DNA from 4 places in the Paenibacillus sp. FSL H8-0034 genome. Region 4 is predicted to be linked to each of the others. Evidence: riboswitches for the same ligand, from Rfam matches in the RefSeq annotation. Region 4 holds a riboswitch; each other region holds the start of a gene.
What was found. Region 4 has a riboswitch for cyclic di-AMP ahead of NST47_RS02870 (C40 family peptidase). Riboswitches for the same ligand answer to the same signal wherever they lie in the genome.
Positions count from the first base shown of each region.

Region 1: linked by a shared signal. The riboswitch ahead of NST47_RS08640 (TrkH family potassium uptake protein) and the one ahead of NST47_RS02870 (C40 family peptidase) in region 4 are both predicted to bind cyclic di-AMP.
Region 2: linked by a shared signal. The riboswitch ahead of NST47_RS08165 (C40 family peptidase) and the one ahead of NST47_RS02870 (C40 family peptidase) in region 4 are both predicted to bind cyclic di-AMP.
Region 3: linked by a shared signal. The riboswitch ahead of NST47_RS26120 (hypothetical protein) and the one ahead of NST47_RS02870 (C40 family peptidase) in region 4 are both predicted to bind cyclic di-AMP.

Region 1 is NZ_JBBOBS010000001.1:1,884,565-1,887,940, reverse strand. Features, by position in the region: gene NST47_RS08650 (cation:proton antiporter) at 1-502, opposite strand, end outside; gene NST47_RS08645 (potassium channel family protein) at 617-1,276, opposite strand; gene NST47_RS08640 (TrkH family potassium uptake protein) at 1,289-2,641, opposite strand; cyclic di-AMP (ydaO/yuaA leader) riboswitch at 2,708-2,858, opposite strand; gene NST47_RS08635 (CPBP family intramembrane glutamic endopeptidase) at 3,094-3,376, shown strand, end outside.
Region 2 is NZ_JBBOBS010000001.1:1,789,836-1,793,211, reverse strand. Features, by position in the region: gene NST47_RS08170 (MFS transporter) at 1-310, opposite strand, end outside; gene NST47_RS08165 (C40 family peptidase) at 504-1,352, opposite strand; cyclic di-AMP (ydaO/yuaA leader) riboswitch at 1,352-1,494, opposite strand; gene NST47_RS08160 (hemerythrin domain-containing protein) at 1,612-2,157, opposite strand; gene mobA (molybdenum cofactor guanylyltransferase) at 2,292-2,909, opposite strand; gene NST47_RS08150 (DoxX family protein) at 3,014-3,376, opposite strand, start outside.
Region 3 is NZ_JBBOBS010000001.1:5,776,147-5,779,522, reverse strand. Features, by position in the region: gene NST47_RS26125 (hypothetical protein) at 1-368, shown strand, start outside; cyclic di-AMP (ydaO/yuaA leader) riboswitch at 707-870, opposite strand; cyclic di-AMP (ydaO/yuaA leader) riboswitch at 1,420-1,618, shown strand; gene NST47_RS26120 (hypothetical protein) at 1,742-2,149, shown strand; gene NST47_RS37220 (potassium-transporting ATPase subunit F) at 2,296-2,373, shown strand; gene kdpA (potassium-transporting ATPase subunit KdpA) at 2,574-3,376, shown strand, end outside.
Region 4 is NZ_JBBOBS010000001.1:636,341-639,716, forward strand. Features, by position in the region: gene NST47_RS02860 (response regulator) at 1-161, opposite strand, end outside; gene NST47_RS02865 (cryptochrome/photolyase family protein) at 283-1,662, opposite strand; gene NST47_RS02870 (C40 family peptidase) at 1,968-2,438, opposite strand; cyclic di-AMP (ydaO/yuaA leader) riboswitch at 2,442-2,578, opposite strand; gene NST47_RS02875 (hypothetical protein) at 2,965-3,376, opposite strand, start outside.

The DNA of each region.
Region 1 (3,376 bases), 1.2 Mb from region 4:
CCGATACGGAAATTGCCTGTCCTCCTGTAATCACAGCCAGCACGGAAAACGTCAGAATCGATCCGGTCGCATCATTGAATGCCGATTCGCTCTCAACTGTTTCTCTCACCTTGGTACGAATCCGCACCTGCTTGAACACGGGTATCAGAGTTGCCGGATCTGTCGATGAAATGATAGCCCCAAGCAGTACGGCATACAATAAAGGCATGCCCAGCAGCCAATGAGCCGTCACGGCGACAACCCCACAGGTGATCAGCACACCGGGAACGCTTAGCAGTGTCAAGGTGAGCCATACTTTTCGAAGACCGGACAATCGGATATTGCGACCGCCATCAAATAATATCAAGACTGAACCCAAGGTTAATATAAACTGATTCGTAAACGAGCTGCTGGTCTCCGTTACCAGATGCAGGCCCTGACCCACAACCATTCCGGCAATCAAAAATAAAGCGACATCCGGAAGCTTCAACCAGGCGGCTAACTTACCAGACAGCATACCCATACCCAATATAAATATTAATAAGAACAACACATGGTAAACCAGCTCACTGACCTCGTTATTCAACTCAACACACTCCGAATCTGACTCCAGCAATCAACATGTTTCTATAAACGATTATTTCACTTCATTCTCAAACGATTCGATCTGCGAATTCGTGCCTATGATCACCATGATATCCCGTTCTTCCAATAAATCATTAGCCGTAGGCGCGATAATAACGCCTTCCTTCTTATTAATAGCAACAACACTACAGCCATACTTAACTCGTAAATTCAGATCCTTCAGCGTTCGCCCCGACATTCGTTTCGGTACTGACAGCTCAGCTATCGTATAATCCCTGGACAGCTCGATAAAATCCAATAGATTCGGAGATACTAGTTGATGCGCTACACGTATTCCCATATCGCGCTCCGGGAATATGACACGATCAACGCCGATTTTGTTCAGCACCTTGCCGTGCAGCTCGGATAACGCTTTGGTAACAACTAACGGCACCCCTATATCCTTAAGCAAAATAGCCGTTAATATACTCGATTGAATATCGCTTCCAATCGCCACGATCACACAATCAAAGTTACGTATACCCAGTGAGCGCAGCACCTCCTCATCTGTGGAGTCAGCGACGACGACATGGGTTAACACCTCGCTCATTTCATCAACCGCTTCTTCGTCCTGATCAATGCCAAGAACCTCATGACCTAACTTGGTCAGCTCTCTGGCCAAGCTTGACCCGAATCTCCCCAATCCAATTACTGCATACTGCGTGCGCTTCATCCTGCTTTTCCCCTATCCGATTGTAATTTTCCCCTCAGGGTATCTGTATAATTCTTTTTCAGTTTTGGGTCCGAGTGCATAGGCCAAGGTTATTGGCCCCAAACGGCCAGCAAACATCGTCAGTGAAATCAATATTTTACCAACCATCGTCAAATCCGTCGTTAATCCCATCGTCAGCCCTACCGTGCCAAAAGCCGAGGTAACTTCAAAGAGTATCATCAGAAATGGATGACTCTCTGTGGTGGATAATATCATGGCCACGAAAATCACAAGAAATAGTGCAATCATCGTTAACGTAATCGCCTTTAGAATACGATCCTTACCCAAGCGGTAATGGAACAATACAATGTCCTCCTTGCCGCGAATCATCGCCACAATAGCACCGATCAGCGTCATGAAGGTCGTGGTCTTGATCCCTCCGCCTGTCGAGCCTGGAGAAGCACCTATAAACATCAGAATAATCATAAAAAATTGGGAAGCCTGGCGCATAGCTCCGATATCGACCGTATTGGCCCCTGCTGTCCGCGGCGTTACCGATTGAAAGAACGAGGCCCATATTTTCCCTGACCAGTCCAGTGATCCTAATGTTTTGGCGTTGCTGAATTCAAAAGCATACATCACCACAGCTCCTGTGAGGATCAACACGCCCGTTGTACTTAACACTACCTTGGAGTGCAGCGACAACCGTTTTATTTTTCTATATTCGAGCAGATCCGACATGACGATAAAACCAATACCGCCCAACACAATAAGTCCCATTGAAACGATGTTGATAACCGGGTCGGCCGCATACGAGGTCAGACTGCTGAATGGGCCGCTCACCGAGCCGAACAAATCGAACCCTGCATTATTAAAAAATGAAACCGCATGCCAGATTCCGAAATAAATACCTTTGGCTGGACCAAGATCTATGGACCAGCGGATGGAAAAAATGATCGCAGCTATCAGCTCTATCGTAAGCGAGTAGCGAATTACTTTACGAATCAGGCGCACAATGCCTTCCATACTCCCTTGGTTCATCGCTTCCTGAAGAATGAGGCGTTCCTTCAAAGAAATTCGTTTCTTCAATGCAAAGGCAAATAAGGTCGCCATCGTCATAAAGCCGAGTCCGCCAATCTGAATCAACGTGACAATAACGATTTGACCAAACACGGAGAAGTACGTACCTGTATCCACAACAACAAGCCCAGTCACACAAGTGGCAGATGTCGCTGTAAACAAGGCATTAATAAAAGATAATCGGTCCCCCGTCGCCGATGAGACTGGAAGCGTAAGCACCAGTGCTCCAATCAAAATAATCGCGGCAAAACCCAATACCAAAATTTGCGGAGGTGTTAATTGGATTTTTTTCAACGTTACTTTCATTTCTCACCTCACAAATATTTGAAAAAGAACAAAAAAAAGACATCGGAAACCCAATGTCAACTAAACAGGTTCCTGCCATAAAGCCTACGAGGTTAGCTGACGGATTCGGGTTTACAGGTACCCTATCAATTCCACTCTCATGAATGGAATCGAATTCACCCCTTACTACTACAAATGGTTCCCCCGTTTTCGGAAAGAAATTCGGCTTCTGTATTCAATTGATATGAATTATAAGGCTATTCTTCCATAAGTACAAAGTCGTAATAACTCGAAAAGCAGGGATATTCCGATTCTTATTATAGCTGGCAGGCATCAAACTGAGGATTCGCTTTGGTTTTCAACGTTTATCCCCGTTATGCTTGGTAATGCATTGGATTTGATCAGACATGTATGCTAAGTTTATGGAATACAATAATCAAGCCTTCCCATTTCTTCATTCCAAGGAGACTACTATGATCAATCGTTCATTGGATAGACCGCTGCAGTTGCTGGCAGTTGTTGGTATTATCCTTTATTTTACCGTCATTCTCATATCCTCGTATTTGTCTGGACCTCCTTCATCCAATGAAGAGGCGGATGGACTACCGACGATTACCCAGCAGGCGGCCGCTGACACAGCAGTCATTTTTGCCAGGCAGCATTTCGCATTATCAGACGATCATACAACGAGCACGTTATACCAAACTCATTCCGAACGAAGCGGGTACTTGCAAAAGGAGCACTTATTCCATTCTT
Region 2 (3,376 bases), 1.2 Mb from region 4:
CAGCCGCTATCACAAAAAACCAGACGTTCTGGGCTGTCATCCACAGCAGCGTAGCCACACTCCAGCTAACCAAATCATAGATCAACAGTGCTCGCTTGCGTCCCATGCGATCCGTTAAATAGCCGCTGATTAATGAAGTAAATATTTGCAGCACCAGCCCAAGTGAAGTCACCAGCCCAATTTCGGTCTCCGTAATTCCAAGCTCCAGCATGTAGATGGAAGCATAGGTGAGATATAGGCTATAAGGGACTATGAACATGGGCTCATAAATCAAGCATCCGCGGGCGTTCCCTTGCAGTTTATTGAACAACGTACTCGCCTCTTTTACATTCAGACTAACAACCAACTGAATCTATGCTTATTCCGATAAGTCTGCATTCATGTCGTAGAGGATGCTTTATTTGAATTCTGATCAGCTCCGTTGAAAGCTATATATTCTGATATTAACACAAAAGACCCGCCCTTCGGCAGGTCTGAATAATTCGATATGATTGCTGCCTCTGCTACAACCGTTTTGCCCCTATGTATCTGGAACCCCAATAACCGCTGTTCAAGCTGGCAACCGTGACACCACCATAGGAAGTAGCCGAGATGAATTGATCATTGCCAATATAAATACCTACATGAGAGGTTCTTCGCCCTTCAGCAAAAAACACCAGGTCACCTTCTTGAATATCCATAACCCGAGTACCTGCCGAACTGTACATTTCTGCCGATGTTCTGGGCAATTGAACTCCGCTTAACTGAAAAATATAGCCTACATATCCTGAGCAATCAAATCCATTCGGCGAGCTGCCACCCCACACATAAGGAACACCCAAATAGTTATATGCGGATTGCAGGATCGAAGCCTTGGGCTTAGGTGCGTACCAAACCGGAGCATGATACTGACCATCCGCATCTATGATCGCAAGCTTGTTGACCGCATCCCACTGAATTTGATAGCCAAACGTTTCCGATACGAATCGGAGAGGTACATACACCGTTTGCTGAGACAACAGCGGAGTTGATTCCAAGGTAACGGTTTTTCCATTCACAAGCACTCGACTGTCACCCGTTTGCAATTCGACCTTCTGCTGCTTGCTGCTTAGCGTAACCTGTATCGCCTGTTCCTTCTTGCTCCATTCCATCTGGTACCCCAACTGTTCAATCAGCACTCTTAGAGGCACCTGCAAATTATTGCTGCCATCGATGTAGGGCTTGGCGTCTGGAAAGGTCACCAGGTAATCATTAATTTGTATCCTGACCTCATCAGACGACGCTGCCTGAGCAGTTCCTGCATGCATAACAGCCAACAGACCAAACATAAAAAAAGCGATAAACCAAATAAACTGCTTCCGTAATAATATCAAGTTGTTCCTCCTGCGGCCTTCGAGGTTAGTTGACGGATTCGGGAAGAGGTTTTCCCTAGTTCGAGACAGACGAACATTCACCCCATATAAAGAATCCCCCGTACCAGCTCTTGTGATGAACTGGATTCGGCCTTTTTTTAACAGAGTAGCACAACCTTTACCCAAAATTCAAATTCTTTAAACAACTATTTCGAATTATTTAACAATTAATTACATATTCATTTTATTTTTCGACATATTTTTACCAATTCAATAGCAATTAAAGGTTGGCTGCCGCTCCATTGATATCGTCCAGAACCTGTTGGGTCAAAGGAAAAACAAGCTGCTCTTCCTTAGCCAAATGCTCCTGCAAAATGTGACAAGCTTGAATCAGATAGGCAGCGGCCTGATTGTAGCCCATAGCCTCCGGATTTGCCTTTAGCAAATGAACTGACCTCAGGAAGGCTTGCATATGCTCATCGGCCAGCTCATGATCTTTCTCTAACGACCAGAAGGAGGGCAGTATGGAGGGAGACATTTTACGCTCTATATAAGAGGTTAGGAAAGGAAACAGCTCAAGCTCCTCCCAATTGGAATGCCGTTCAAGCTCTTCCCGAAATGCGAGTGCCCATAGTCTTAAATTCAGCAGCGACTGCAGCGCTCCAAAACGCTCAGGTGCGGACTCAACCTGCTTCGCCTGTTTTTCCATTTCCATTAAAACCTGCTTGAGCTCCCCATGCTCTTGCTTCAAGCGCTCCAGCCCTTCTGAAATAGCTGTCATCGGTGCCTTAGTCATCTCTACTCGCGGCTTTTGATACATGTTCATTGTTGATTCCTCCTCCGGGTTTCACTTTAGTGAAACCAGCATCGTAAGCATAATCTTTGGTCTTACTTTAGCGAAAACCAGCATTGTAAGCATGGTCATGAAAATTCGCTTTTCACTTTTACTATCATGTATATTTATCCGGACCGCACCTTAGTCATCTCCAGATGCTGTTGCGCAAGAAAGTAATCATCCCTTGTCTTGATTGTGGTGACAAAGCTGCAATCGATGCCAGCTGACTGGAACTCGGACTCAACTGCTTCCTGCCATAATAAACCCTTCCTCAGAGAGGATAATTCTGTATCCTGGTGTTTCAATAATGTCCAAATGTGCCCCGCACAATCTCTGTCATAAATAGCATGCAGAGGATGCATAACACCTTGTAACCAGGGGATGATTGCGTCCAGACCACTCTTTTTCTTGCGCAGCATTAGCTCAGCCGCAGCAGGTGATAAAAATGGCATATCGCAGCCAACTACCCAGGCGCTTTGGTTACGGGATAACGTAAGACCGGCGTGCATTCCGCTTAGAGGCCCTTTTCCCGGTATATAATCCGTAATGATTCTCACGGAGGTATCAACCAGTCGCAGGAAATGCTTCGGCGTGTTGGTCACAATAATGACTTCACTGCACAACTCCCGCATGATTCGGATCTGGCGCAGAATCAAGACCTCATTGTCCAGGCTCAGCAAGCTTTTATTTTCACCGTTCATACGCAAGCTGTCTCCGCCTGCCAAAATAATTCCTGACAGCATATCCATCCTCTCCTTTCGAAGGTGGCCCAATTATTCAAAGAGGCTGGAAGCACAGCCAGCTCGACTGCACTCCAGCTCTTATATGTCCATTCAACCATGTGCAGTTAAGCATGCGCTCGTCTGTGCGTACCCCCAGTTGTTGGATGAACTGGTCTGTCATTTTTGTCATTTTTGTCTTTTTTGTATTTGTTGATGAGCTTACGTGCCATTGGTGCCAGGTAATGGTCAACACCAAATCTCCCTGCATTCGTGCCAGCTATAAAAATAATCCCACCAAGCAAGATTAACCACGGGTTGGTGCTAACGGTGCCTGCAAACATAAACATAAAGTTCATGAGCAGTCCGAAAAATGCAGCTGCCGTCGTAAGCGCACCGACGATAAGTCCCAATCCGACCAGCAGCTCCCCAATAGGGATCACCACATTAAATACCGCTGCATTCGGCAGTGCAAAATGCTCAAGAAATGC
Region 3 (3,376 bases), 5.1 Mb from region 4:
AATTCAGTATATACCCATTTGATGTAGCGATTGACCGTTGGGATATTTCCTATTTGTTCAATTCTGCGACTCTTCAATATACGTACAAAGGCAAGTTTTTCTTCGATATTGAACGCATCAAAGAGACCCAGGTAGATGAAAGCTTCCCGCAGCTTCAATTTGAACTGCATGATTCATTGGGACGGCTCGTGGGCACCTCTGTGAAATCGTTGATTGGGCAGGAACGTCTGGTTACAGGCGAGAACAATATTGCTTTTACCGGCAATTCTGAACAATTTGACACGCCGCTGACTTTAAAAGTATACGAAATATTCAAAACGGAAAATGGAGATGCCAAACGTCTACTGACTGAATTAAGCAGACCGTGATCTTTAATTTATTGCTGCAGCAGGGGAGATTCCATTCTGCCCAACTATTCCATCCGCGGCTGGATATTTTCAATAATCCGCAGGAGCCATCGGAAGTGATTTGCGGGATTCGGCCTTTCAATAGAAGACAATCAAATTGATAAATTTCCATGGAGCCGATTTTGTAGGGTACAAGGAAAATTCAATGGGTACGGTCAATGGGTCGGCGAGCTTTAGCATGATGCATGCACTCCTCTACATTTTTTGAATTTGGACAAACCAAAGGAAGCCCGAGAGCAGAGAAACTCTACTCTCGGGCTTCCTTTGCATGAATAAATAAGGTCAGGGAGATACGAGTGTGCTTCTCTCTCAATTCGCTTACGAGGTTAGCTACCGGATTCGGGCTTGAGAGTGCCCTACCCCCGGGCATCGAAGATGCCAAGAGGATTCACCCCTATAAGCTATCTATCCTAGATAGCTTATACTGGGTCCCCCGTTTCCCTGAAGTGGTCGTTCAAAAAGTCGCTTTTTTGAACACATATCTTATGGGAATTAAGCATTGATAATGGATGATATGGAGTTGTGAAGTTAATGAAATGTATCATACGCTGGCCGTTAAATAATGTAAAACTCCAATCCGCATCATAATTACGCCTTTTTTGCTTAAAAGGTCGATGAAAGCGGAATCAAACCTGATTTCCCTTTATTATCTATATCTATGCTAGCTCATGCTGGGTATTTGAATTTTCCTTCGTAAAACGGAGATATCGAGAGATGGATGCAGATATCGAGAGCATGAGAAGGATTTGGATACCATGCAAGTCAATTATAGCTTTGTATGCCGTGCGGTATTTATTTACAGTGTTAAGCGGCTGGCGTATGATACATCTCATGATTCCAACAAAGTTTTCCAAGTAACGGCTGAACTTTTTCAGCCCTATGAACCGGTTCATAGGGGCGAGAGCGTCGTTTTTATGAGAGAGGATGATGAAGCTTGTGATCGTGTTCAACGACCATGAGGTATATAGGAAATGTAGATTTGTAGGGATTGTCTGTAATTGAAAATGAATCATGCACTTTATCGCTGAGTCCTTGAATTTAAAAGGAACGGGGGAACCAAAGAAGCGCGTAATCCCTGATTCGTTAATTCGTAGTCAGGTACACGAGCTTCATGGGGTGAATCCTTCTTGGCATCTTCGATGCCTTGGGGTAGGGCTACTCTCTAGCCCGAATCCGACAGCTAACCTCGTAAGCGTATAGGGAGAGGCAACAATTGTCGTGCGTAAGACACGGTTTGTATAACTGTGTTTTCAGAAGCCACGAGAAGAGTTCCGCTCTTTTCGCAGGCTTCTTTTTGTTGTCTCCTTTTTGACATTCATAGGAGGAAGATTGAAATGGAACAACAGGAAGTCATTTTGGTTTCGGCACCCAATAAAACAGGAGAAGGCTTCATCCTTCAATTGCTAAAGCAGGGCTTGCGTTTTGCAGCTATTGCCAACAACCAGGGAGAAAAGCAAAGACTGGTCAATATTGGTGTGAAAAATATTGTAATGGTAGATACCACAGAACAAATCAATTGGACTCTTCCAGACTTTACCATAGGGAAAGTGTTTATTTTTGAGCGAAGCCTAAATCTGTGCTGCCGTTATATTCAAATGTGCCGCAGATGGACCTCCAAGCCTATTTATGTCATCACCCATACGAGTAATCCGCGTCTGGTCTACAAAGGACTCGGGGCTGCCTATGTGATTCATACGACGAGCGAGGATGTTTCCTTTTTAATTCAAACACGTGTGAAATAAGTGCCAGCTTCTTTTCGGAAGCTCTTAGGAGGGGTAACCATGTTGGATCTATATATGGTACTGATGCTAGCCATTGCTTACGCGCTGTTCAGTGGATTTTTGTTGTGGTGCGGGCGTATTACTGAAGAATCAGGAGGCGAGCGTTTATGATCGTTGTCATTATTTTTACAATATTTATTTTTATTTATCTGGCCTATGCCTTGGTTAATCCCGAGAAATTTTAATAAACGAGTAGTCCGGTGAATTATTAGCGGAATCGGAATGGGCGGAATCGTTCTGGAGAAGCGAAGCGTTCGGAAGAATGATCTGACCGTGCAGCGGACTTTTTCACCAATCTTTACGAAGTCAGTTTTGCTAAAGCAAAACTCAGCACATGCTTACGAAGAAAGTTTTCTTACGAAAACTCTGAGGAGGAAACAAACAAATGGGCATTTTGCAAATTGCCGTCGTGATTGTCATTTTGGTGCTGTTGGTAAAACCAGTAGGTACCTATCTCTATAACGTATTTTCTAATGAAGCGAATCGGACTGACAAGTGGTTTGGGTTTATCGAAAAACCGATTTTTGCAATGATCGGTTTAAAGGAACGAAAGGGTATGACCTGGAAAACCTACGCGCTCAGTTTTATTGTGACGAATATCGTGCTCGTGGCCATAAGCTATATGATTTTGAGAATGCAAAAGTATTTGCCGCTCAATCCGAACGGGATTGACAACATGGAAGAAACGTTGACCTTCAATACGGTCATCAGCTTTATGACCAACACGAATCTGCAGCATTACAGCGGGGAGTCGGGCTTGTCTTATTTTTCGCAGATGGCTGTCATTATGATGATGATGTTCACCTCGGCAGCGACCGGGTTTTCCGTAGCCATTGCCTTTGTCAGAGGGATTACGAGTAAAGGGGAAACGATAGGCAACTTTTTTGAGGATTTTGTAAAAGCGCATATTCGTGTATTTTTCCCGTTTGCTTTTGTAGTGACTCTACTTCTTGTGGCTCTTCAGGTTCCTCTGACGCTGCAGCCTACAATAACCGCAACGACGCTGGAGGGTACTGAGCAGCAAATTGCTATCGGACCGGTGGCGGCACTGGAATCGATCAAGCATATCGGTACGAATGGCGGCGGATTTTTTGGAGTGAACTCGGCCCATCCGTTTGAGAATCCGAATCCGCTGACCAATGTGATTGAAATTTTATCGATGTGGGTTTTATCTGCTGCGCTTCCTTA
Region 4 (3,376 bases):
ATATCGAGAAATACAACATCAGTCTGTTCAGTAGCCAGATGCTCCAATCCCGCCTTTGCTGACAGGAATTTACCAGTGACTTGAATGCCGTTAACATCCTGAAGCAGCTGCTCCAGCTGCCGCAGCGCGGGCCGCTCGTCGTCGATAAGAATGGCTTTCATTCATACTCACTCCTCGTAACAAGATAAGTTGCCATGTTCCAATTATATCACGATCGGTGACAATGAACCTCACATAGTACTCGCTTTTCCTTCGATAAGCCTCTGCAGCGGGCATACCCTCTTAGTTACGCCCACTTTGCAGGATCCCCTTATAAACCTCGATAGCGCGGGCTCGTGAGGCTGTCAGCTCGACAAGAGCATGTGCCTGCGGCAGATGGATCTGTTTGTCGGATAAACCTGCAAGCTCCGGCAGCCAGCGCCGAATGTAATCTGCGCCAGGATCATGTGCAGCGGATTGAGTAGAGGGATTCATGATCCGAAAATATGGTGCAGCATCAAACCCAAGCGAAGCACACCACAGCCAGCCTCCACGGTTCAGCACATTGTCATAATCGCTCAGCTTGTAGCGAAAATATTGCTCTCCGTAGGTGAACGGACAGAGCAGGTTTTTGGTCAGAAACATCGCGGTTACCATACGCAGTCGATTTGGCATCCAGCCTGTTGTATTGAGCTCTGTCATGGCCGCATCGATAATCGGGATACCGGTACGCGCTTCGCTCCAGGCCTGGAAATAGCGATTGTCCAACGGTGACAGATCATATTTTTTCTCGTAATGAAAATAATCGCCATCAAGCCGTGACTGATAGATGTAGAAGTCGCGCCAGGCGAGCTGCCGCAACCAGACCTCGCGCTGCTCTGATTCCAGCAGCGCTTCGTAGACGGTGCGCACGGATATGGCGCCAACGCTAAGGTGCCGGCTCAAGCGGCTCGTCGCCTCGCGCGCGAAGCGATCGCGCCCATCGGCGTAGCCGCTTAGCCGCTCCGCGAGGAAGCTGCGCAGCACGCTGTGCGGGTCGGGCGCCCCAGGCGCCGACCCGCACCCGTCCGCGGCGTCCGCGGAGCCTGTGGCCAGCACTGCCTCCAGCTGCGGCGGCAGTGCATACGCGGCGGCTGCATCAGGAGCCAGCGGGGCCGTGGCAAGCTGGCTCACATGCACGCCTGCGGCCGGGCGATAGAAGCGGAGCCGATAATCGCTCCACTTCCGGTAAAAGGGCGTAAACACCTTGTACGGCTCGCTGCGTCCGCTCCATCGGTGAAAGTCTCGCAGGTCCAGAAGCGCCTGCTCGTCGAAGGAGGTAACGTTCACCCCTGCGGCCTCTGCAGTCGCGCGAAGCAGCCGATCTCTTTGCTTGGCATAAGGGGTGCTATCCTCGTGAAATACGAGTTCCTCCACGGGGTGTGCAGCCAGCAGTGTACTCAGTACCGCAGACGGCTCGCCATACACAATATGCAGCTGCTGGGCAGCGTCCAGATACAGCTGTCTGAGCCGTGCCGCATGCTGGAGAAAGTTGACGCCGCTGTGCTCCAGATATCGTTCATGCCCCAGCAGGAAGGGGTCCAGAATGAGCACATGCAGGCTTTGCTTGTGCATAGCGTGAATATAGTTGAAGGCGAGCATATCGTCCACCCGCAGATCCTTGCGATGTAAAAAAATAATCATGAATAGGCACCTCGTTTACAGCTTTGTACAACAGCAGTGAAGCTCGTTTGGTGCATGTTGGAAATGACACGCTGCAAGTAATGGTTATAATAAATGGAATATTCAGAATAATTGAACAGTTGTTTTTGATAGGCGATTCAACCGATATTTTGTAGGGTAATAGAGGGTAATATAATGAAGAGAGCCCTGCAGCCTTGTCCGACGCAAGAGGTGCGTAACGGAAGCAAGCACTGAGGGCTCCATACAAAATGGTTCGCTCAACTGTAGAAGTATGGTGTAAGAAAGTAGGTTTCTTTCACTTCATTCTATTGATTATCTGACATAAAAGCTTCGTACTGCTCGTCAGACAAAATACGTTTAGCGGTAACATAATACTTGGAGTAGTAATTTTCATTAAGCTTGTTGACAGTAACGCCTATATTGGTAGCTGAGTGGTAAAACTTACCGCCCCCAACATACACGCCAACATGAGAAATTCCTACACCGTCTGTCTTGAAAAACACAAGATCCCCAGGACGCAGATCGTCTTTTTCAACTGTTGTACCAACTTCTGCTTGCCCTTTGGATTGGTGCGGCAGTTTGATATCCAATTTGGCAAAAACGAAAGCTGTGTAACCAGAGCAATCAAATCCGTTCTTCGTCGTACCAGCGTACTTGTAAGGAGCACCCACGCCATCGTTAACAGCTTGGCTCAAAGGGGTTTCGGCAAAAACACTGCCTACTTGCACACTGCAAAACAGTGCTAGACCTAATGCAATACCAAAAAACTTCTTCAAAAAATTTTCCCCTTCCGGTGCCTACGAGGTTAGCTGAGGGTTCGGTTGAAGGTTCCCTATGATCACTCTGAAACGAGATCAATTCACCCAGATTGGATCCCCCGTTTTCCAATATGTCGGAAATTCGGCAAATGCATAGTTTTTTTGTTACACTTAATACGAATTCGGCGTTTACCTTAAAATTCCTCCTTTAGTCACAAAATGTACACATTTAATGGTCGAAACATGAAACTTTCTTCAAATCCATTATAAACCTTATACAGCAAGGGTTTGAATGGGTTTGACTCTATACAGCGCTGAAATTGAAAACGCATTCCAACAATAAAATTCGATATTTTTTATTTATTTTGTAAAATTTATGTCGAATTTGATTAATAAAAAAGCGTCTTTTTGACGAAATCAGGACTATAGTCATACTATTTATTTACAAAGAAAAAACCTCGGCCACGTTCTATAAACGCGGCAGCGAGGCTTATTTAGGTTCGTTTGATACAATACGGAAAGTTTCTAACTCAAGAAGGCTGATTTATTCGTGATTGGCGTTCCACAAGGCGTGCTGTGAGGTGATCGTCCACATCTTGCAAAACATATGAAGCAGCCGATAAGCCTGAACCAGCACGAGAGCGGCAAAGCCCGCCCATACGAGAGCTGAGGTCATCACAAGAGCGGATAGGGCGAAGGTGATTGTCACCGTGACGATAGCCAGCAGCAGGATGGTAAGCACATTGCGGACGAGCAGCCGACAAGAAATGAGAACCGATTTGCCGCTGGCAAGCCCAAACTGCATATACATAAATAAGGTTTGTATCAGGATCAGATAAGCCATATAGATGCCAAGCCATGGCAGCAGATGCCAGCCGATAGCCGTCAAGGAGGCATGGGAGTGATAGCCCTCGATGACTTTCGTTCCCAATAGGTACAAGGGGGCGACTGTCAGC